One region of the Paenibacillus sp. RUD330 genome, then DNA from elsewhere that is predicted to be linked to it. Evidence: riboswitches for the same ligand, from Rfam matches in the RefSeq annotation. Region 1 holds a riboswitch; the other holds the start of a gene.
What was found. A riboswitch is a leader RNA that binds a small molecule or an ion and turns the genes downstream of it on or off. The one in region 1 is predicted to bind glycine.
Positions count from the first base shown of each region.

Region 2: linked by a shared signal. The riboswitch ahead of gcvT (glycine cleavage system aminomethyltransferase GcvT) and the one ahead of sdaAB (L-serine ammonia-lyase, iron-sulfur-dependent subunit beta) in region 1 are both predicted to bind glycine.

Region 1 is NZ_CP022655.2:507,028-517,471, forward strand. It holds gene CIC07_RS02275 (hypothetical protein) at 1-23, shown strand, start outside; gene CIC07_RS02280 (hypothetical protein) at 20-493, shown strand; gene CIC07_RS02285 (hypothetical protein) at 722-964, opposite strand; gene clpP (ATP-dependent Clp endopeptidase proteolytic subunit ClpP) at 1,102-1,683, opposite strand; gene CIC07_RS02295 (RNA polymerase sigma factor) at 1,865-2,602, shown strand; glycine riboswitch at 3,299-3,400, shown strand; glycine riboswitch at 3,401-3,514, shown strand; gene sdaAB (L-serine ammonia-lyase, iron-sulfur-dependent subunit beta) at 3,628-4,353, shown strand; gene sdaAA (L-serine ammonia-lyase, iron-sulfur-dependent, subunit alpha) at 4,322-5,245, shown strand; partial or broken gene CIC07_RS02310 (DUF3626 domain-containing protein) at 5,609-5,860, shown strand; gene CIC07_RS02315 (ABC transporter substrate-binding protein) at 6,056-7,321, shown strand; gene CIC07_RS02320 (carbohydrate ABC transporter permease) at 7,380-8,342, shown strand; gene CIC07_RS02325 (carbohydrate ABC transporter permease) at 8,339-9,166, shown strand; gene CIC07_RS02330 (ABC transporter ATP-binding protein) at 9,459-10,444, shown strand, end outside.
Region 2 is NZ_CP022655.2:4,498,256-4,508,699, reverse strand. It holds gene gcvPB (aminomethyl-transferring glycine dehydrogenase subunit GcvPB) at 1-1,197, opposite strand, end outside; gene gcvPA (aminomethyl-transferring glycine dehydrogenase subunit GcvPA) at 1,236-2,615, opposite strand; gene gcvT (glycine cleavage system aminomethyltransferase GcvT) at 2,626-3,750, opposite strand; glycine riboswitch at 3,957-4,063, opposite strand; glycine riboswitch at 4,067-4,166, opposite strand; gene gcvH (glycine cleavage system protein GcvH) at 4,335-4,724, shown strand; gene CIC07_RS20630 (TetR/AcrR family transcriptional regulator) at 4,900-5,487, shown strand; gene CIC07_RS20625 (DHA2 family efflux MFS transporter permease subunit) at 5,545-7,014, shown strand; gene CIC07_RS20620 (TetR/AcrR family transcriptional regulator) at 7,191-7,727, shown strand; gene CIC07_RS20615 (DUF4188 domain-containing protein) at 7,871-8,380, shown strand; gene CIC07_RS25525 (carbohydrate-binding protein) at 8,495-9,868, shown strand; gene CIC07_RS20605 (ABC transporter ATP-binding protein) at 10,378-10,444, shown strand, end outside.

The DNA.
Region 1 (10,444 bases):
TCGGGAGGGGGGATAGAGAATGAAAGGAGCCACGCTTGTGCGCTATCTTTTGCTATATGGCATCTTTGTCGCCTTGTTTCTGGGGGCATTGCTTGGCGTGGAGCGGATTGAAGGGTATAAGATCGCGACGACCGAGTATTACGGAATGATGAATATAGGCGGCATCTACATCGCAATGATGTTCATCCTGACGACAGCTCTCTACCCGGTCCTGGCGCTTCCGCTGACGCTGCTGGCCAACCGCTGGCTGCGGCATCCTGCGCTGCAAGCGGTTCTGTTCACGGGATTGGCCTTGTGGGCCGGCCTGTATCACTACAACAGCTACGGGGATTATTTCATCGAAGGGTACGGGCTTACTCCTTGGAGCTCGGTATGGATCTTCGCGGCCGCGGGCCTGCTGTATACGGCGGCCAATATCGGTCTCGGCAGGCTGGCGGATCGGGCCGGGAATTCGGCGATCCATCCGCCTCTCGATCGTCAGGGACCCGCTTGAATCCGTTGGCCGGCCCGGTCTAGGGCAAGCATAAGCGCCGCTGCTAATTCATCGGGCTGCCGGCAATTGTGAGCGCAAAACGCCAGTCGCTATCCCGGTGGAAGCCGGTCAACCGCAAGCCCAAGCGCCGTCGCTATCCGGTGGGAAGCGGTCATCCGCAGCCCAAAAAGCCCCGCTGCCCATCCAATGAATGAGCACGGGGCGCAGGTCAAGTCAAGTCAAGTCAGGTCATGCAAACCCGACCTTCGGCTTCTGGCGTTCCTTGAGGTTGACCGAAACGGTTCGAATCGAGGAGACGGGGATAAACAGTTCCTGATATTCCGTCTTGTATTTCACAAACTTGTCGTCCACTTCTTCCAGAGTGCCTTCCCCGATATGGGTTCCGTCGAGAAAATGAATCAGCACCTGCTTGCCTTTCAACTGCTCCAGCATAGCCATCACCTCTGCGGTTAAAATTGGATTCCATTCCATTGTACACCTACCGGATGCCGGCTTGGCAAAGGATGGATAGCCGAGCCGGACGCTCTCCTGTTCTCAAGGCTGCATGCTCGTAAAAGCTGCATGCTCGTAAAAGCTGCATGCTCGTAAAAGCTGCATGCTCGTAAAAGCTACATGCTCGTAATGATATGGTCCACGATTCCATATTCCTGGGCCTCTTCGGCGGAAAGGAACGTGTCGCGGTCCGTATCCCGCTCGATGCGCTCCAGAGGCTGGCCGGTGCGCTCCGCCGCAATCCGGTTCATCTTGTCTCTCAGCTTAAGGATGCGCGTGGCGGAAATGGCGATATCGCTGGCCTGGCCCTGCGCTCCTCCTGAAGGCTGATGGAGCATGACCTCGCTGTTCGGCAGCGCTCCCCGCTTGCCCTTCGTTCCCGCGAGCAGGAGCCAGGCCGCCATGGAAAAGGCCGTGCCGGTGCAGAGCGTCCGGACATCCGGTTTCACGAACTGCATCGTGTCGTAGATGGCGAGGCCGGCGCTCGTGGAGCCGCCCGGGCTGTTGATGTACATATGAATGTCCTTGTCGGGGTCATCGGCGGCCAGGAACAGCAGCTGCGCGATGATCGCGTTGGCCATATTGTCCTCGATCGCCGTGCCGACGAAAACGATGCGGTCTTTCAGCAGCCGGGAATAAATATCATAGGAGCGTTCCCCCTTGTTGGTCTGCTCCACGACATAAGGGATATGGGTCACAGGTCGTCATCCTCCTTCGCTGGATGGGTCGGAATGGTTTTGCCACTGGTAAACGGATGCGGGGAGGGAAAGGATACGGCTGGAACGCGGAAAAGAAATTCCCCGGCCTTCCGTATCCTTTTGGCAGGATCATTCGTTTACCGGTCAGAATATCTATGCGTATCGAAAGGGGATGCCGCCGATGGAGACGGAGACGGAGCTGGAGCTGGAGCTGGAGGAGGAGCGCGCGGCGCTGAGAAGATATTGCCTGGCGCTGACCCGCAGCGCCTGGGAAGCGGAGGATCTGGAGCAGTCGGCCTGGTGCAGGGCGCTGGCCGCCCCGATCTGGCGGGAGCATGCCAACCGTCAGGCGCTGCTTCTGCGCATCGCCCGGAACCTGTGGACGGACCACTTGCGCAGGGAAGCTCTCCATCGCCGAACGCTGCCCGAGCTGCAGGAGGCGGAGGCCGTCCAGCCTGCGGCTAGCTGGGAGCTGGAGGAGCTGCTGCGCCCGCTGGAGCTCCGCTTGTCTCCTCTGCAGCTGTCGGTATGGCTGCTGCGCGAGGTCATGAACCGTTCGATCCGCGAGACGGCGGAGCTGCTTCTGACGACGGAAGGCGCGGTGAAAGCCGCCTTCCACCGGGCCCGGCGCGCGCTTGACGGCGTCAGGCGCGATCTGCAAGCAGGCGGCCTGCGGGAGCCGGCCGACGAAGCGCTCATGGCGCGGCTGCGCGGCCTGGCCGCTGCGGTGCGGACGGACGATGCGGCCGCCATCGCAGCGCTCGCCGAGCAGGATGTGCTGGAGCCGGCCGTGGCGGTCGGCATCATCGGCGCCAGCGCCCATTCCGCCGCAGCGCATCGGGGACCGCAGGCGATGCTTGGCGGAAGCGGCTTCTACGCCTCCGCCGGCGGCTGGACGTCGTACGGCATGGCGGGCTGATTCGATTTTGATCAATTGCCGATTCAACCGGCTATGAGCCATAGTTGAGACATAGTCGGCTGGTTTGTCGGAAGTATGGTGCAGGAACTTTTGGAAGGAACTTTTGTGCGGCAGACCGTTGCCAGGAGGAGAATTCGGGTGTTCTTCAGACGGTGTATCGGACATACGATCCGTTAGTTAGGGATTTTTTTCGATTTCGTCGAATTATCGGACATAGGTTCCGCTATTTGGGGTAAAACAGCCCGTTTTGAGTTGTTTTCTCCGAAATAAGGGATCCTATGTCCGTTAAATTTTTTTGAACGGTGATTTTGGTTGAAATAGCGGATCGTATGTCCGATACGAGAGAAGTTGTGGTTTTAACGATAGTCGGAACACACCGGCACCTTGGTGCAAGCCCCGGTCAATCTGCCGCGCACCCCGCCAAGCAGCAAGCCCCGCCCAATCTGCCGCGACCCCCGCCAATCTGTCCCAGCCCCGGCCCCAATCGGCAAGAACACACAGCCTGCCCGCAGATCCGGCCTCGTAAGTCGCACACTTCTATCCCGCCGCGTGCAGCGACATGACCGCCTTTTCGCGTAATTGCTGCGGCCGGCCGACCTGCCCGCGGACTGCGGGTTGAAGATGGCCGCGCTCCTGCATATAATGGGTGTAGATAACGTTTGCAATCTTGACGAAATCCTTAATTGAATAGAGCGGATGAAGGCAGCGGGAGAGACTACCTGTAACACGGGGCGGCGCCGAAGGAGTAAGCCCTGGGGACAGGGTGAATCTCTCAGGCAAAAGGACCTTTGCCGGACGCATCTCTGGAGAGAATTCCAAGCCCGCGCACAGGCGCGCATGGAATCACCCAAGGGGAAACTCGCGGAGCGGGAAGCGAGGCAACTCTCAGGTACAAAGGACAGAGCGGAAGAATCGCGGGAACGGGCGGCACGCCCTTCTTTCGGCGCATTCTTCTGCTCTGTCCCTTTTTTCGGCTCTTGCAACAACTCATTTTCGGCCTCTACAACAACTCAAGACGAAGGAGAATGGCTGTGCGGTTCAAAGACGTGTTTTCCATTATCGGTCCGGCCATGGTCGGACCTTCCAGCTCCCATACGGCGGGAGCGGCGCGAATCGGGCTTGCGGGGCGCAGGCTGCTGGGCGAGATGCCGCAGGAAGCGAAAATCTCCTTTTACGGCTCCTTCGCGGCCACCTATCAAGGACATGGCACGGATACAGCCGTCACAGGCGGACTCATGGGCTTCCATACGGATGACCCGCGCCTGCCCGATTCGGTCGAGCTGGCCGAGGAAGCGGGAATGGACCTGGTGTTCCAGGAGGGGAAAGGGCTGTTCCCCCATCCCAACACGGTCCGGCTCGATCTGACCGCTGCGGACGGAGGCCGCAGGCTGTCTCTGCTCGGCACTTCGATCGGCGGAGGCAATGTGGAGGTCGTGGAGGTGAACGGCTTCGCGGTGAAATTCAGCTGCTCGTACCCGACGCTGCTCATCCGGCACCGGGACCAGCCGGGCGTCATCGCGTCTCTCTCGGCGGCGCTGCAGGAGGAAGGGCTCAATATCGGCGGGCTGTCGCTCAGCCGCATGGAGCGCCAGGGCGAGGCGCTGGCCGTGGTGGAGCTGGACGCTCCGGTGAAGGCGGGACTGATGGAGCGGATCGGCCGAATGCCGCATGTGCTTCAGACGGATTATATGGATTTGAACGATGACAGGGGGAACGACGATGAACTTCCGGACGCTGAAGGAACTGAGTGAGCGCTGCGGCGAAAGCGGCCTGAGCATCGGCCGTCTCATGCTGGAGCAGCAGTCGCGCGAATCGGGCCGCGAGCCCGGGGTGGAATTCGCGGCGATGAAGGACTATTACGGCATCATGAAGGAAGCCGTCCATAACGGCCTGACGCGCGACACAACTTCCCGCAGCGGCCTGACCGGGCTCGATGCCCAGCGGGTCGCGGCTTACAACGCGGCCGGGGAGCCGAGCCTCGGCGGCGATGCAGGGCGCGCCATGGCGTATGCGCTGGCCGTGTCGGAGGTGAATGCTTCCATGGGCCGCATCGTGGCGACGCCGACAGCAGGCTCCTGCGGCATTATCCCCGGCGTCTTCGTCAGCACGCAGGAGCGCTTCGGTTGGAGCGATGACGAGATGACCTACGGCCTGTTCGCGGCCGGCGCAATCGGTTATGTCATCGCGAACAATTCGTTCGTATCCGGCGCCGAGGGCGGCTGCCAGGCGGAGGTCGGCTCCGCGATCGGCATGGCGGCCGGAGCGCTTGCGGAGCTGCGCGGCGGCACGCCGGGCCAGGCTGTACACGCGGTCGGGCTCGCGCTGAAGAACTCGCTGGGCCTGATCTGCGATCCGGTCGGCGGGCTGGTGGAGATTCCGTGCATCGTGCGCAACGGCTTCGGCGCCGTTACGGCGCTTGCGGCTGCCGATATGGCGCTTGCCGGCGTGCGGAGCGTCATTCCTTCCGACGAGGTCGTGCAGGTGATGCTGGAGGTCGGCGCTGCGATGCCGGAGAAGCACCGCGAGACTGCGGGCGGCGGGCTGGCGCAGACGCCTACCGGCAAGAAGCTCATGAGCGAGCTGCGCAAGAAAGGCCGCCCTCTGCGCAAGGCGGAGGATCAGGACGGCAATACGGAAGCTTGACCGAAATCCGAATTCAAAGCCTCCTCGCGGAGGCTTTTTTTGCGCGCTGAATCGAGGCTGGAACCGCCGTCAGGCTGAGCATCATGACGTGCCGATATGCTGCTCAAATGCCTCTCGAATGCTGCTCAAATGCCTCTCGAATGTCTCTCGAATGCCTCTCGAATGCCTCTCAAATGCCTCTCAAATGCCTCTCAAATGCCTCTCGAATGCCTCTCGAATGCCTCTCAAATGCCTTCTCAAATACCTCTCGAATGTCTCTCGAATGCCTCTCGAATGCCTCTCGAATGCCTCTCGAATGCCTCTCATATGCTGCCCATATGTCGCTCATAGCCGCTCATATGCCGCTGATTCGGCGTTATCCGGCATATGGGCTTTTTCCTGAAGGCGGATGAGGTTCCGGCCGATTTTAGAGGACCTTCGATGCCTTCCCTTGCCCGGAGAATCGCTCGCAACGGGGAGGTCGATGCCTTCCGGATCGGCTGTGCGGCCATGGATTTGAAGCGGAATCCGGCGGCATGGAGCGATAGGGGCGGCTGCTCGGCTGTTCTGCAGGAGCTGAAGCAGCTAAGGCATGTGCTCGTGCAGTACGGGCATCCGCGACGCACAGCGGAGTGAGCCGACAGCAATGAAATACAGAAGAGCCGATTTCCGCCGATGACGGTTTCAAAACGTATGGAGATGGGTATAGGAAGTAAATCCGTTTAGTGTGCAAGTTCTGCGGAGATCGGAATAAAATAGTACGGTTAGGCGGATGGGACGCGGGGCGGCTGCGGCCGCCGGCGCGCCGAGGCAGTCAACATGTCAGGAGGAATGGCGGAAGTGGTCAAAACCAGAATGGTCGGCTTATGCATGCTGATTCTTGCCATGATCGCCGCAGGCTGCGGCAGCACTTCTCCAACCGAGAAAACGAAAACGCTTACACTCTGGTATTGGAACCGAAGCCTCGACGACGGGCTCATCAAGTCCGTCGAGCAGAAGTTCCCGGGCATCCGCATCAACGCGCAGAAAATCGGAGGCGACTTCAAGTCCAAGCTGAAAACGACGCTCGCCGCCGGCTCCGCAGGACCTGATATCGTCGCTTTCAACGACTGGGTGTCCGAGCTGTTCGTCAGCTCCGACCGCTTCTACGATCTGTACGACCTCGGAGCCAAGGAGATCGAGCCGGATTTCCTCGACTGGAAATGGAATTTCGGCGTCACGCCGGAAGGGACGATGATCGCCCTGCCGATCGATACGGGGCCGACCGCTCTCTTCTATCGGGCCGATCTGTTCCAGGAAGCGGGCCTCCCGTCGGATCCGGAGGACGTGCACAAGCAGCTCGGAACGTGGGAGAGCTATCTCGACGCAGGCAAGAAGCTTCAGGATCATTTTGCCGGCAAGGTCAAGATGCTCGACAACGTGAACAACGTCTACACCCAGGTCAATGCCCAATCCGACCGCATCTATTTCTCCAAGGAGGACGAATTCATCGGAGACACGACCGGCTCCTCGATGAAGAACGCCTGGAGCCTGGCCGTCAAGGCCGCCCAATTGAAGCTGGCCGGCAATGCAAACGCCTTCACGAGCGAATGGAGCGCGGCCATGAACAACAGCAGCATCGCGTCCTTCGTCGGGGCCGTCTGGATGAAGGAGGTTCTGGAGGAGGCCGCGCCGGATACGAGCGGCAAGTGGAGAGTCGCCCGGGCTCCGGGCGGAGACGGCAACAACGGCGGCTCCTTCCTCGCCATCATGAAGACGAGCAACTACCCGCAAGAGGCCTTCGAAGTCATCCGCTATCTTCAAAATCCCGACAATCAGATCCAGTCCTATAAAAATCTCAATCTGTTCCCTTCCGCCGCCAAAGCGCTGGACGATCCCATCATGAAGGAGAAGGAGCCGTTCTTCGGCAATCAGGCGACCGGCGAGATCTTCTCGGAATCCGCACGGAACGTGAAGCCGGCCTACTTCGGAGGCAAGTATTCGAATGTGAACGGAATCGTCGGCCGCGAGCTGACCTCCGTCGCCCTGCAGGGCAAAAACCCCGACAAAGCCTGGAAAGACGCGATAAGCCGGATCAAAAAAGAGCTGCTGCGCTGACGCGGAGCCGATGCCGCTGTGCATTCCTAAGATCAATGGCTGACAGGAGGTCACCCCAATGGGCAATCCCATGCTGAACGCGGAGCCTGCCCGCGCTCCCGTACCCCCGCGCATCAAAGGCAGCTTGGCTTCGAGACTTTGGAGACATCGGAAGGAATACCTGGCCATATCGCCTTTTTACATCTTGTTCGCCATTTTCGGCTTGTTCCCGATCGCATTCTCCATGTACCTGTCCTTCCAGAAGTGGGATGGAATCGGAAGGATGAGCTACAACGGCGTGAACAATTACCGCTTCATGCTGACGGATCCCGAATTCTGGAGGGCGGTCGGCAACACGCTCCTCATCTGGATCTACTCGACGATTCCGATGCTGTTCATCGCGCTGGCCGTCGCGTTCCTGCTCAATTCCTCGTTCGTCCGGTTCCGGACCTTCTATCGGATCGGCTATTTCCTGCCGAACGTCACCTCGCTAGTGGCGGTGGCGATCGTGTTCGGCACGATCTTTTCCAACAATTACGGGCTGCTCAACTATGTGCTGAACTTGCTGGGCCTGAATTCGATCGAGTGGCTGAACAAAACCTGGGGCATCCAGCTCGCGGTGTCCGTCATGGTTATCTGGCGCTGGGCGGGCTACAACGCGATCATCTATCTGGCGGGCTTGCAAAGCATCCCGAGCGTTCTCTATGAAGCCGCCAAAATCGACGGGGCCTCGACGATCCAATCCTTTTTCCGGATCACGATTCCGAACCTGAGGCCGATCATCCTCTTCACGCTGATCACCTCGACCATCGGAGGCATGCAGATCTTCACCGAGCCGCAGGTGCTCGCGGGCAATGACGGAGGGGTCAGCGGCGGCGGCCTCACGATCGTGCTGTATCTATACCGCGAAGCGTTCATCCATAACTACTTCGGCTACGGCGCGGCTGTCGGCTGGGGCATGTTCGTGCTGATCGCGCTCTTCTCGATCGTGAATTGGCTGTTCGTCCAAGGCGGGCAAACCCGCGGGCAGGAGGTGAAATGATGGCGATGAGAACCAAATCGATTCTGCTCCATATCGGCCTCGCCATCGGGCTGCTGATATCGATCTTCCCGTTCTACTGGCTGCTCGTCATGGCGACGCGCACGACATCGGACATTTACAGCTTCCCGCCGAAGCTGTGGTTCGGCACCCGGCTGCTCGACAATATCGGGCGGGTGTTCGACAATGTCGATTTCTTCGGAGCGTTCTGGAATACGCTGTTCGTCGCCTCCGCATGCACCCTGCTGGTGCTGTTCTTCGATTCGCTGGCGGGCTTCACGTTCGCCAAGTTCGATTTCCCCGGCAAAAAGCTGCTGTTCGTCCTGCTGCTGGCGACCATGATGGCGCCGTCCCAGCTGTCGCTCGTGCCTTCCTTCGTCATCATGGCCAAATTCGGGTGGGTCGGCACGTTCAAGGCGCTGATCATCCCGGGAATGGCCAATGCGTTCGGGATCTTCTGGATCCGTCAGTACGCCCAGGAATCGGTGCCGTCCGAGCTGCTGGACGCCGGCCGCATCGACGGCTGCGGCTTCCTGCGCCTCTATTGGAACGTCGCCCTGCCGATATTGCGGCCTGCGCTTTCCTTCCTCGGCGCCTTCACCTTCATCGGAGCGTGGAACGATTACCTATGGCCGCTGATCATCCTGACCGACGAGCGCAAATATACGCTGCAGGTGGCGCTGGCGTCGCTGAACGGAATTTACGTGACGGATTATTCGATGGTCATCGCCGGAACATTGCTTGCCGTCATTCCTCTCATCATCCTGTTCCTGTTCATCAGCAAGCAGTTCATCTCGGATATCGCAGCGGGCGCGATCAAGAGCTGAAGCGGGAGCGGGGAAAGATTCCGGACTTCAAAGGAGCGAGCCGTCCAAGGCCTCATCGGCCGATGGAGGGCTCTTTTTTTGCTGCTGCTCGGCAGAACACGCGGCTGCCGGGAGTCGCGGCTGCAAGTCCTCCGGCCGCCCTCTGCCGGTGCGGGAGCAGCGCCTGCCAAGCGTTCCCCTCCTTTTCCCTTCAATGGGCATTGACACCGGGCAAGGTCATCTCTTATAGTTCCCCTGACCTGATGCATAGGTTCAATTTGTTAGCCTAACAACTTAACGAGGGTGGTCCATCATGTTCAACCGAGCCGCGCAAGCCGAACTGCCCGGGAATTCATTCGAACGAACGTTCCAACAAGCGGTGCAGGAGGGAAACCGAACTTCCTTCCAATACCTCCTGTCGCTGTATAAAGGCAACTTCATGAACCTCGGCATCTCGCTGATGTTCATGGTGATCAAAAGCCTGCCGGTCTATCTGCTGCCGATCGTCACCGCCAATGTCATCAACATCGTCGCCCAGCCCTCCCAGCATTCCATGCGGGAACTCTGGCTCAACTTCGCGGTGCTGCTGGTCGTCGTGCTTCAGAATATCCCGACCCATGCCGCCTACGTGAGCTTCCTCAGCCGCGCCATCCGCACCGTCGAGGCGGGATTGCGCGGAGCGATGGTGCGCAAGCTGCAGCAGCTCTCGATCAATTCCCACCGCGAGCTGCAGGCTGGCCGGCTCCAGTCCAAGGTGCTGCGCGACGTCGAGGCGGTGGAGGGCATGTCCAAGCAGCTGATGCTGGCGCTGTTCCCGGCGATCCTGAACGTCATCATCGCGTTCGGCCTCACGCTGTACACCAACTGGCTCGTCTCGCTGTTCTTTCTCGTCACCGTTCCTTCCGCGATCGCGGTGATGAGGCTGTTCCGCAGGCGGATCAAGCAGAGCAACAGCGAGTTCCGCAAGGAAATCGAGACGATGAGCTCCCATGTGTCGGAGATGGTGGAGATGATTCCGGTCACCAAGGCGCATGGCCTGGAGCAGGTCGAGATCGACCGCATCGACACGACGCTGAAGCGGCTGCAGGGCAAGGGCTACCGGATGGATCTCGTCGAAGCCTACTTCGGCGCCTCCAACTGGGTCACGTTCCAGATCGTGCAGGTCGTATGCCTGCTGTTCACCGCCTATCTCGCTTACACCAACAAGATTCCGGTCGGCAGCATCGTCATGTACCAGGGGTATTTCGGCATGATTCTCGGCTCCATCACGGCTCTCATGAACGTGTATCCGATGATTGC
Region 2 (10,444 bases), 1.6 Mb from region 1:
GTCGAGCGTGCGCACGCCGTATTCCTTGAGTCCGCGGCCGGACATGACGAACTCATGCTTGCAGACGCCGGGGTACGGAATCTCATAGGCTTCCGCGAGGCGCGCCATCATGTAGTTGGCGTTCAGCACGGCGCATTCCGAGACGCGGCGCAGCCCTTCCGGACCGTAGGTGCGGATATACGTGTACGCGCGGACCAGAATGCCGAAGTTGCCGTAGTACGATTTGACGCGGCCGATGGAAGCGGGACGGTCGAAGTCGAAGAAGTAGCTGCCGTCATCGCGCTTGCCGACGACCGGCTTCGGAAGGAACGGAGTCAAATGGGCCTTTACGCCGACAGGACCGGCTCCGGGACCGCCGCCTCCATGCGGCGTGCTCATGGTTTTGTGCAGGTTGAGATGCACGACGTCGAAGCCCATGTCGCCCGGGCGGGTAATGCCCATGATGGCGTTGGAGTTCGCTCCGTCGTAGTAGAGCAGGCCGCCGGCTTCATGCACGATGGCGGCGATCTCGACGATCTGCTCCTCGAACAGGCCGAGCGTGCTCGGGTTCGTGAGCATGAGGGCGGCTGTATCAGGGCCGACTGCAGCTCGCAGCGCATCGAGATCGACAAGTCCGCGCTCATTGGACTTGATCGTGATCGTATCCAGGCCGGCCGTCGTGGCGCTGGCCGGGTTGGTGCCGTGCGAGGAGTCCGGCACGATGACCTTCGTGCGCATCTCGCCGCGGCTCTCGTGGTAGGCGCGGATCATCATGAGGCCGGTCCATTCGCCGTGGGCTCCGGCAGCCGGCTGCAGCGTGACGGCATCCATGCCGGTAAGCGCGGCGAGATCGTTCTGCAGCACGTACAACAGCTCCAGCGCGCCCTGGATGCTTTCTTCCGGCTGGTAAGGATGGATGCGGGCGAAGCCGTTCAGCCGGGCCGCATCCTCGTTGATTTTCGGATTGTATTTCATCGTGCAGGAACCGAGCGGGTAGAAGCCGTTGTCGACGCCGAAGTTGCGGCGGGACAGCTCGGTATAATGGCGGATGACGTCCACCTCGTACACTTCCGGCAGGGAAGCCGGCTGCTTGCGGAGCAGGGAGGAAGGAATCAGATCCTCGAGCCCTTCCTCATCAGGCACGTCACAGACAGGAAGGGAATAGGCTTTGCGGCCTTCACGGCTCATTTCGAAAATGAGCGCCTTCTCGGGCTTCACATCGATGATTCCGGCGCTCTTCAGTTGTTCATGGCTGCTCATGCGCGCGCCTCCTTCGTCAGGCCGCCAAGCGCGGCGGCGAATGCGTCGATCTCTTCCTTCGTGCGCTTCTCGGTTACGGCGACGAGCATATGGCCCTCAAGCTCCGGGTAAGCGGAGCCGAGATCGAAGCCGCCGAGGAAGCCCTCGGCGAGCAGCCTGCTGTTCAGCTCCTTGGCCGATGCGCCTTCCGGCAGAGAGACCACGAATTCATTGAAGAAAGGAGCGGAGCCGAACGGCAGGCCGATTCCTTCCACCGAACCGAGCGTCTTGGACGCGTAATGCGATTTGCGGATATTGAGCTCGGCGGCTTCGCGGATGCCCTGCTTGCCCATCACGCTGAGATAGATGGAAGCGCACAGGGCGAGCAGCGCCTGGTTCGAGCAGATGTTGGACGTCGCCTTCTCGCGGCGGATATGCTGCTCGCGGGCTTGCAGCGTCAGCACGAAGCCGCGCTTGCCGTCGAGATCCTTGGTCTGGCCGACGATGCGTCCCGGCATGCGGCGCATGAGCGGCTCGGCCACCGAGAAAAATCCGCAGGTCGGTCCGCCGAGGGAGGAAGGGATCCCGAGCGGCTGGGCATCGCCGACGACGATGTCGGCGCCTAGCGCTCCGGGGGATTCCAGCAAGCCGAGCGAGAGCGGGTTGCTGCTCACGACGAGCAGCCCTTTGGCATGGTGGATGATCGGCTCGATCGCCGCCAGATCCTCGATGCAGCCGAAGAAGTTCGGCGACTGCACGAGCACGGCGGCAGTCTCGCCGCCAGCGACGGCGGAGCGGAGCGCTTCCAGGTCGGTGACGCCGTCTTGGAAGCCGACTTCTACGAGCTCAAGCCCGAGGCCGCGGGCGCTCGTGCGCAAAATCTCGCGCGCCTCGGGATGTACGGCGCGCGAGACGACGATGCGCTTGCGGCGGGTGTGGGCGGAGGCAAGCGCCGCCGCCTCGGACAAGGCGGTCGCGCCGTCGTACATGCTGGCGTTGGCGACGGCCATGCCGGTCAGCTCGCAGATGTAGGACTGGAACTCGAAAATCGCCTGCAGCTCGCCTTGGCTGATTTCCGGCTGATATGGAGTATAAGCGGTATAGAATTCCGAGCGGGAGATCATATGGTTGATGACGACGGGAATATGGTGGTCGTAGAGACCGGCGCCAAGGAAGCTCGTCGTCGTTTCGTGATCGGCGTTGCGGCCGGCAAGCTCCTTCAGATGGCGGAGGAGAGCCCATTCGTCGAGCGCGCCCGACATCGGCAGCGTGCCCTTGTAGCGGATGGATTGCGGAATGTCGCGGAACAGGTCTTCCAGGGCGGCCGCGCCGATCGTCTGCAGCATTTCCTGCTGGTCCTGCTCGGTCATGGGGATGTAGCGATGCTGGGTCGTCATGAAGGGTTTGTCACTCCTTGGCAGATGCGGGCGATGCCGCGTTTCGTTTGTAGAAAGGGGCTTTGACGACTGCGGCCTTCAACCGCTTGCCGCGGATGTCGACCTCGACCTCGGTGCCGACCGCGGCATGCTCGGCCTGGATCAGCGCGAGTCCGAGATTGCGCTTCAGCGTCGGCGACTGGGTGCCCGATGTCACCTCGCCGATCAGCTGCTCTCCGGCGTAGACCTGGTAATGGGCTCGCGGGATGCCCCGCTCCAGCAGCTCGATGCCGACCAGCTTGCGGGGCACGCCGGCTTCCTTCTGCGCAGCGAGCGCGTCCCGGCCGATGAAGTCCCCCGCATCCAGCTTCACGAAAAATCCGAGTCCGGCTTCCAGAGGGGATATGTCGGCCGACAGCTCCTGGCCGTACAGCGGCAGCCTCGCCTCGAAGCGCAGCGTATCGCGCGCGCCGAGACCGGCCGCCTCGAGGCCGAGCGGAGCGCCTGCTTCCATGAGGGCGCGCCACAGCTTGGCGGCGTCGGCGGCCGGAGCGTACAGCTCGAAGCCGTCCTCTCCGGTGTAGCCGGTGCGTGAGAGCAGCAGCTCGACGCCGCATACAGCCGCCTTCGGCAGGAACTCGAACGGCTTCAGCCCGCCCCAGGCGGCATCCGTGCAGCGGTCCAGAATCTCTCCTGCAAGCGGACCCTGCAGAGCGATCAGCGCCGTGTCGTCGGAGCGGTCCTCCACCGTGACGTCCCCGATCAGATGCTCCCGCAGCCAATCGAAATCCTTGCCGATGTTGGAGGCGTTGACGACGAGCATGTACTGGTCCTCGCTGATCCGGTAGACGAGCAGATCGTCGACGACGCCTCCGTCCGGATAACACATGAGCGTGTATTGGGCAGAGCCGTCCTTCAGCTTGGACACGTCGTTCGTCGTCACGCGCTGCAGGAAATCGCCGGCGAACTGGCCGGTGACGAGGAACTCGCCCATATGGGACACGTCGAACAGTCCGGCGCGCTGCCGGACAGCCTCATGCTCCTTCAGAATGCCGGTGAACTGAACCGGCAAGTCCCAGCCGCCGAAGTCGATGCAGCGGGCTTCGCCGTATTCCTTGTAGAGGGAATGGAGCGGGGTCGTGCGCAGATTGGCCATGGTAGTCCTCCCTTTGTATGCTGAGTGCTCGAAAGTTAAGCCTGTTCGCTGATCAATCATCTTCCCCTTGCAAGCCTTCAACGCCCGACTGATGGAAAAGCCGTCCTTGGCGCATAATGAAAGGGAGAAAAGCAAAAAGGACAGCGCAGGAAAAACAACGCCGTGCCGGCTGAAAAAAATCAGCCACGCTTAACGTGTCATCCATGCTCTGTCCTTGGTACCTGAGAGTTACCCTGCGCATTCGTCTCCGCAGGTTTCCCCTTGGGTGACGTCGGCGAAGCGGCGGGGCCGCAAGCTTCCGTTCTCTCCAGAGGCGCGTCCCGCAAAGGTCCTTCTGCCTGAGAGATTCCCCTGCCGGGCAGGGTTACTCCTTCGGCGCCGCTTCATGTACCGGCGATCTCTCCCGTTGCGTTCATCCGCATATTCAGTTACAACCAGTTTTACAGATGGGACAACCCTGTGTCAACAGAATTTCAGCCCAAAAGACATGCCGAGTGAGTTATGTTGACACAGCCGCCTGTGATCGTTTACGCTTTGCGCATAGATTGCCAAACCAGGCCATGATGGGAAAGGATGAGCGTCCAGTGAGTGAGATTCGCGCAGGATTGGGCTATACGGAGGAGCATGAGTGGGCGGAAGCGGCAGGAGAGACGATCGTTCGGATCGGCATTACGGACCATGCCCAGCATCAGCTCGGGGACATCGTGTTCGTCGAGCTGCCTCAGGCTGGAGACAGCGTTGAAGCGGGACAGCCTCTTGGGACCATCGAGTCCGTCAAAACGGTGTCCGACCTGTATTCCCCCGTCAGCGGAACGGTCGTCCGAGTCAACGAAGAGCTGGGCGACTCGCCGGAGCTCGTCAACAACGATCCTTTTGCCGGCGGCTGGATGATCGAGATCGACACGGGCGCCGACGCGAAGGCGGCTGTAGCGGCGCTGCTGGACGCGGAAGCTTATGCCAAGCTGACGGACTAGGCTCCCGTACAGCGGAGGAGGGCGCGATTTGCGCTCTCTTCTTGCCGCTTGCGGATGTCCGCGTTCCATGCGCGGCTCGGTAAAGATTGACTAAAGGCATCCGGCCCGTTGACCGGATGCCTTTTTTTGTGGTTTCATTGACTAGACCGATCGTTCTAATTCGAAAGGAGCTCCTATGGCCGACCGCAATCATACCCGGGATCGGATCGTCGAGACGGCATCCCGCTTGTTCCTGCTGCAGGGCTATCATGCCACCGGTTTGAGCCAGATCGTCAAGGAAAGCAAGGCGCCAAAAGGCTCGCTGTATCACTTTTTCCCTGAGGGCAAGGAGCAGCTCGCCATGGAATGCATCTCGCTGTCCAAACGTGCCGTGCTGGATTCGCTGCGGAGCTGCATGGAGAGCGAGCCGTCGGTATCGAAGGCTCTTCAGGCTTTCGTGCGGGGCATTACGGAAAGCGCAGGATCATTTGCCGAATGCATTCCGTTCAGCTTCTGGATGTTCGTGGAGACAAGCGGCATCAGCGACGATCTGAGGCAGGCTTGCCAGACGGTATTCTCCGAATGGCAGGGAAGCCTGGAGGCGGCTCTGCAGCAAGGAGGCCTGGATCCTGAATCGGCCGGCAAATCGGCGATTCTGATCATTTCCATGCTGGAGGGCGCCGTCATTCTCGCGATGACGAACAACGACACCCGGCCGTTCCGGCTCGTGGAGGAATTCATGCCTGTGCTTGTGAATGGAACACATGGAGGGGTCGGAAACTAAACAGAGACAAAGGACGGGGAAACCTGTCCCAGGAGGGAAATCAGAATGGAAAAAACAATGGGAGCAGCCGCTGCTCCTCAAGAAGGAGCTTCCTTCAAGGTCGTTCCGATCATGACCGCTCTGCTGCTTGCCGGATTCATCGGCATGTTCAGCGAAACGGCGCTCAATATCGCGCTGAATGAACTGATGGGCACGTTCAAGGTCGAGCCCGCCACGATCCAGTGGCTTACGACCGGATTTCTGCTTGTGCTGGCCATTCTCGTGCCGATCTCGGGCCTGCTGCTCCAATGGTTCACGACGCGCCAGCTGTTCACCGCATCGCTCGTCTTCTCGATTGCGGGCACGCTGATCGCGGCGAGCGCGCCGAGCTTCGCTTTCCTGTTCATTGCAAGGCTTGTCCAGGCGGTCGGCACCGGCCTGCTCATTCCGCTGATGTTCAACACGGTGCTGGTTATATTCCCGCCGCACAAGCGGGGAGCGGCCATGGGCATGATGGGGCTTGTCATCATGTTCGCGCCGGCGGTCGGACCTGCGATAGCGGGCCTGTTCCTCGAGTATGCCAGCTGGAGGACGATATTCTGGACGGCGCTGCCGCTTCTGGTCGTCGCGCTCCTGTTCGGCCTGATGTTCATGAAAAATGTCTCCGAGCTTGCCCGTCCGCGCATCGACATCTTCTCGATCGTGCTCTCCAGCCTCGGCTTCGGAGGCGTCGTCTACGGCTTCAGCAGCGCTGGAGAAGGCGACCATGGATGGAGCAGCCCGAAAGTCATTATCGGCATCGCCGTCGGCGTCGTCGCCTTGGTCCTGTTCACCGTCCGCCAGCTGCGGATGAAGCAGCCGATGATGAATCTGCGGGCATTCCGCTTCCCGATGTTCACGCTCGGCACGCTGATGATCTTCATCGGAATGATGATCATTCTTTCCACCGTCATTCTGCTGCCTTTGTATTTGCAGGCAGGCATCGGCCTGCTGCCGCTCGCGGCGGGCCTGCTGCTGCTTCCCGGCGGACTGATCAACGGCGTCATGTCTCCGATCATGGGCAGGCTGTTCGACAAATACGGCCCGCGCTGGCTCGTATTGCCGGGCCTGGTGCTGGTGTTCGTCGTGCTTTGGCTGTTGACGGGCATCAATACGGCCACGTCCAAGGGCGAAATCATCCTTCTGCACAGCCTTCTGATGATCGGCATTTCCATGATCATGATGCCGGCCCAGACCAACGGGCTGAACCAGCTGCCGCGGGAGCTCTATCCGGACGGAACGGCGATCATGAACACTCTGCAGCAGGTTGCGGGCGCGATCGGCACGGCGCTCGCCATCAGCATCATGACGGCGGGCAGCAAGGCATATTATGCGGACGGCAAGCATTCGCCCTCCGATCTGTCGACCGTTCCTGCGGCCATGACCCAGGGAGTTCAAAATGCTTTTTTGTTCGTCATGATCTTTGCCGTGCTTGGCTTCGTATGCGCCCTGTTCATCAAGCGGGTGAAAGTCGAAAAGCAGGAGCAAGTGCATCACGCCGGACATTGAGCCGGCCCGACGCTCCCGGCATGCCACTGCACCTCGCGCGAAGACGCGCGGGCGTTATCCTGCGCTCCTTCGAGCGCAGGATTTTTTTCGGCTGGATGGATTGACAGATTTGCAGGAAGAGGATATCTTATTTATTGATCAATAAATTGTACGGAACAGGGAAGGTAAATTAACTCATGACACCGAGAGAGGAACAGGCGGCAGGACGCAAGGAGCAGATTTTGGGCGCTGCAGCCGCGCTGTTTGCCGAGAAAGGGTATTACAAGACAACGACGGCGGATGTGGCTTCCGCGGTCGGCGTTACGCAGCCGTACGTCTTTCATTTTTTCCGGACGAAGGAAGCTCTCTATATGTCCGTCCTGCAGAGTGCGGCACAGCAGATCCGCGTTGCGTTCGAGGCGGTTCAGGCGCCTCCCGGCGAGCTTGAGCAGGCGATGGGCCATGCGTTCCAGGAGCTGCTGGAGGGCGGCTTCCGCAGCGAGGTGCTGCTCTGCATGACGGCCCACTCCATACCGGAGCCGGGCATCCGCCAGTATGTCCAGGAAGAGTTTGCCGCCATCCACGCCAGCTTGAAGGGCCGTTTCGAACGGGCGGGCATGGAGTTTCCTGGCTTCCGCGCGACCCAGTTCATCGGTCTGGGGCTAGCCATCGCCTTGTCCGAGCTGACAGGACTGAAACAGCTGCTCCCTTGGGAGGAGAGCTCGGATTGCTGAAGCTTGGCTGCAGCCTTCGAAGCCGAGTGAGCATGGAAGAAGAGTTCAGCGAGTTGGGCCGGGAATGAGAAATGCCGCTCAAGCAGCGGCCTTTTTTATCCCTCATTATTTATTGACTGATAAATAAAAGGAGAGTGGAAGGAATGGCTAAAGCGATATCGGGAAGGTTCACCGCGGAAATGGATGGTACGTTCGTCGTGTTCGTCATCGGGATGAGGATCAACAAGCTGCTGGCCGTGCACAAGTGGCTGCCGGTGCTTCGCTCAATGGGACCGATGATGAGGGAGCTGTACGCCAATCCCGATACAGGGTTCATGAGCCATGAGATGCATTTGGGCGCGCGCGGCCCGGTGCTGCTGCAGTATTGGAGATCCTATGACCAGCTGGAGCGCTATGCGCGGGGCGGCATTCATCTGGAGGCCTGGAAGAGGTTCAATCGTTCCGTTGGAACGGACGGGTCGGTCGGCATCTTCCATGAAACATATGTGATACAGCCCGGCAGCCACGAAGCGGTCTATGGAAACATGCCGGTCATGGGACTCGCCAAAGCGGGCAGGCATGTCCCGGCAACCGGCCGCAAGGAGACGTCGCGCCGCAGAATGGGCGGGGATTCGGCTCCAGCCGTTCCGACCCCTCCCAACCCACATGCCTGAAGGGGGCAGGGGGAAATTTGTGCGATGAGCGCCGGAATGGGCCTTCCAGCACTTGCCCGGCCGACCGCTATTTTCAAAGATATAGTCATCCCGCATGAGGAAGGATGATGATTGATGAAGAAGGTCGACCCCAGAAGAGGAAGGCTCGACGGCCTGAAAATCTGGAGCCTGTTGCTGGCTCTGCTGATTGCCGCCTTGTACCCGGCAGGCCAGCGGGTGTACGCCGAGGATTCAGCCTGGGCGCCGGGCGCAGCCTATGCGGCCAAGGCGACCGTGACGTACGCAGGAGGGCGCTATGAATGCCTGCAGGGCCATACGTCGATGACGGGCTGGGAACCGCCGAACGTGCCCGCGCTGTGGAAGCCGATCGCCGCTGCCCCAACGCCGACGGCAAACCCGACAGCCTCGCCGACTCCGGTGCCGACCTCGGCTCCATCTCCAACGGCATCGCCGACCCCGGTGCCGACCTCGTCTCCATCTCCGACGGCATCGCCGACACTGAAACCGTCTCCGACGGCATCTCCTTCCGCTACCCCGGCTCCGACCTCTACCGTTCAGCCGACGGCGTCCCCCGGAGCCGGAGCGGCGACCCCGGTCCCGCTGCGCACGATTTCCTGCAGCGCTTCGTCCTGTCTCAGCAGCGCGCTTAAAAATGCGGCCGCCGGAGACCGCATCGAGCTGGCTGCGGGCACGTACACGGGGTCCTTCTCCAGCGCGTCCCAGGGGACGGCGGCCAATCCGATCGTCCTGACGAGCGCCGACGCCTCGAATCCGGCGATCCTGTCCGGCTACTCCGCCGGTTCGGGATATGCGCTGAACATCAAAGGGAGCCGCTGGATCGTCAGCAGCCTTAAATTCACCAATGCGCAGAAAGGCATCATCCTCGATCAGTCCAACGATTCCCTGATTGCGCGCGTGGAAGTGTACAATATCGGCTACGAGGGCGTTCACTTCCGCGACGGCAGCTCGCGCGGCCGCATCGAGGACTCGTGGATCCACGACACCGGAGTGACGGGGGCCGGATACGGCGAAGGCGTCTATGTCGGCTCTGCCGAAGGAGCCGGCTACAACCAGGCCGTCTATGACACCGTCATTTCCGGCGTCCGCTTCGGCCCCAACGTCCGCGCCGAGCATGTCGACATCAAGGAACGCACGCTGCGCACCGTCGTCGAAAACTGCAGCTTCGACGGAACGGGCATCAGCGGCGCCAATTATGCCGACAGCTTCATCGATGTCAAAGGAAACGACGCCGTCATCCGGGGCAACACCGGCTACCGGAACGGAAACGCCGCCTTGCTGGACGCTTTTCAGCTGCACAAGATCGTGGAAGGATGGGGCGTGAACAATCGGTTTTCCGGCAACAAGGTCTTCATGGACGGCCCGGCCGGTTATGTCGTCAATGCCGCCTCCGGCACGCAGGCATATGCATCCAACAACGAGCGCAGTCCTTCCGGCGCTCTGTACGCCGGCGATGTGAGCGCAGGTTGAAATCGCCTATAGTCAAACTAACCGGCTCCAGTCCATTGACTTTTTTGGCGGGACGATGATACATTGGCAAAGTGGTCTTCGGTTCGGGTATGGACCGGAGCAAAAGGATGGGGCTGAACGCCCTTCGAGGAGGATTACGGATGCGAAGCATGGCACTGGCAATGATCAAACCTGACGATGCTCGCACCAAGCGTAATCCGATGCCTCGCTGATGATCCGTTAATCATCAGGCGCACGGTTACGTTCCTGTAATCGTGCGCCTCTATACGTTCCGCGACCGGAATGTCCGCCGCGGCAAGGATTCCTTACCTCCTTGCCCGCGGGCATCCGTCGGCGAAATGCAGGGCGCACCGCTTACAGGCGGAGCGCCTTTTTTAATGGGCATCGGGCACTTTGCATCACGCTGGAGAGAGAAAATGACAGAGCTTGTTCAGGCCGCGCGGGAAAGAGCGCATCGCGGCTCGAGCCTTACGCGGCCGAACCGGCTCAAAGGATTGGGGAGGTGTCCAATGTTTAGTGTAATAGGCAAGCTGGGCTGGTATTTCAAGATGGAGTGGCGGCGCTACTCTCTGGCTG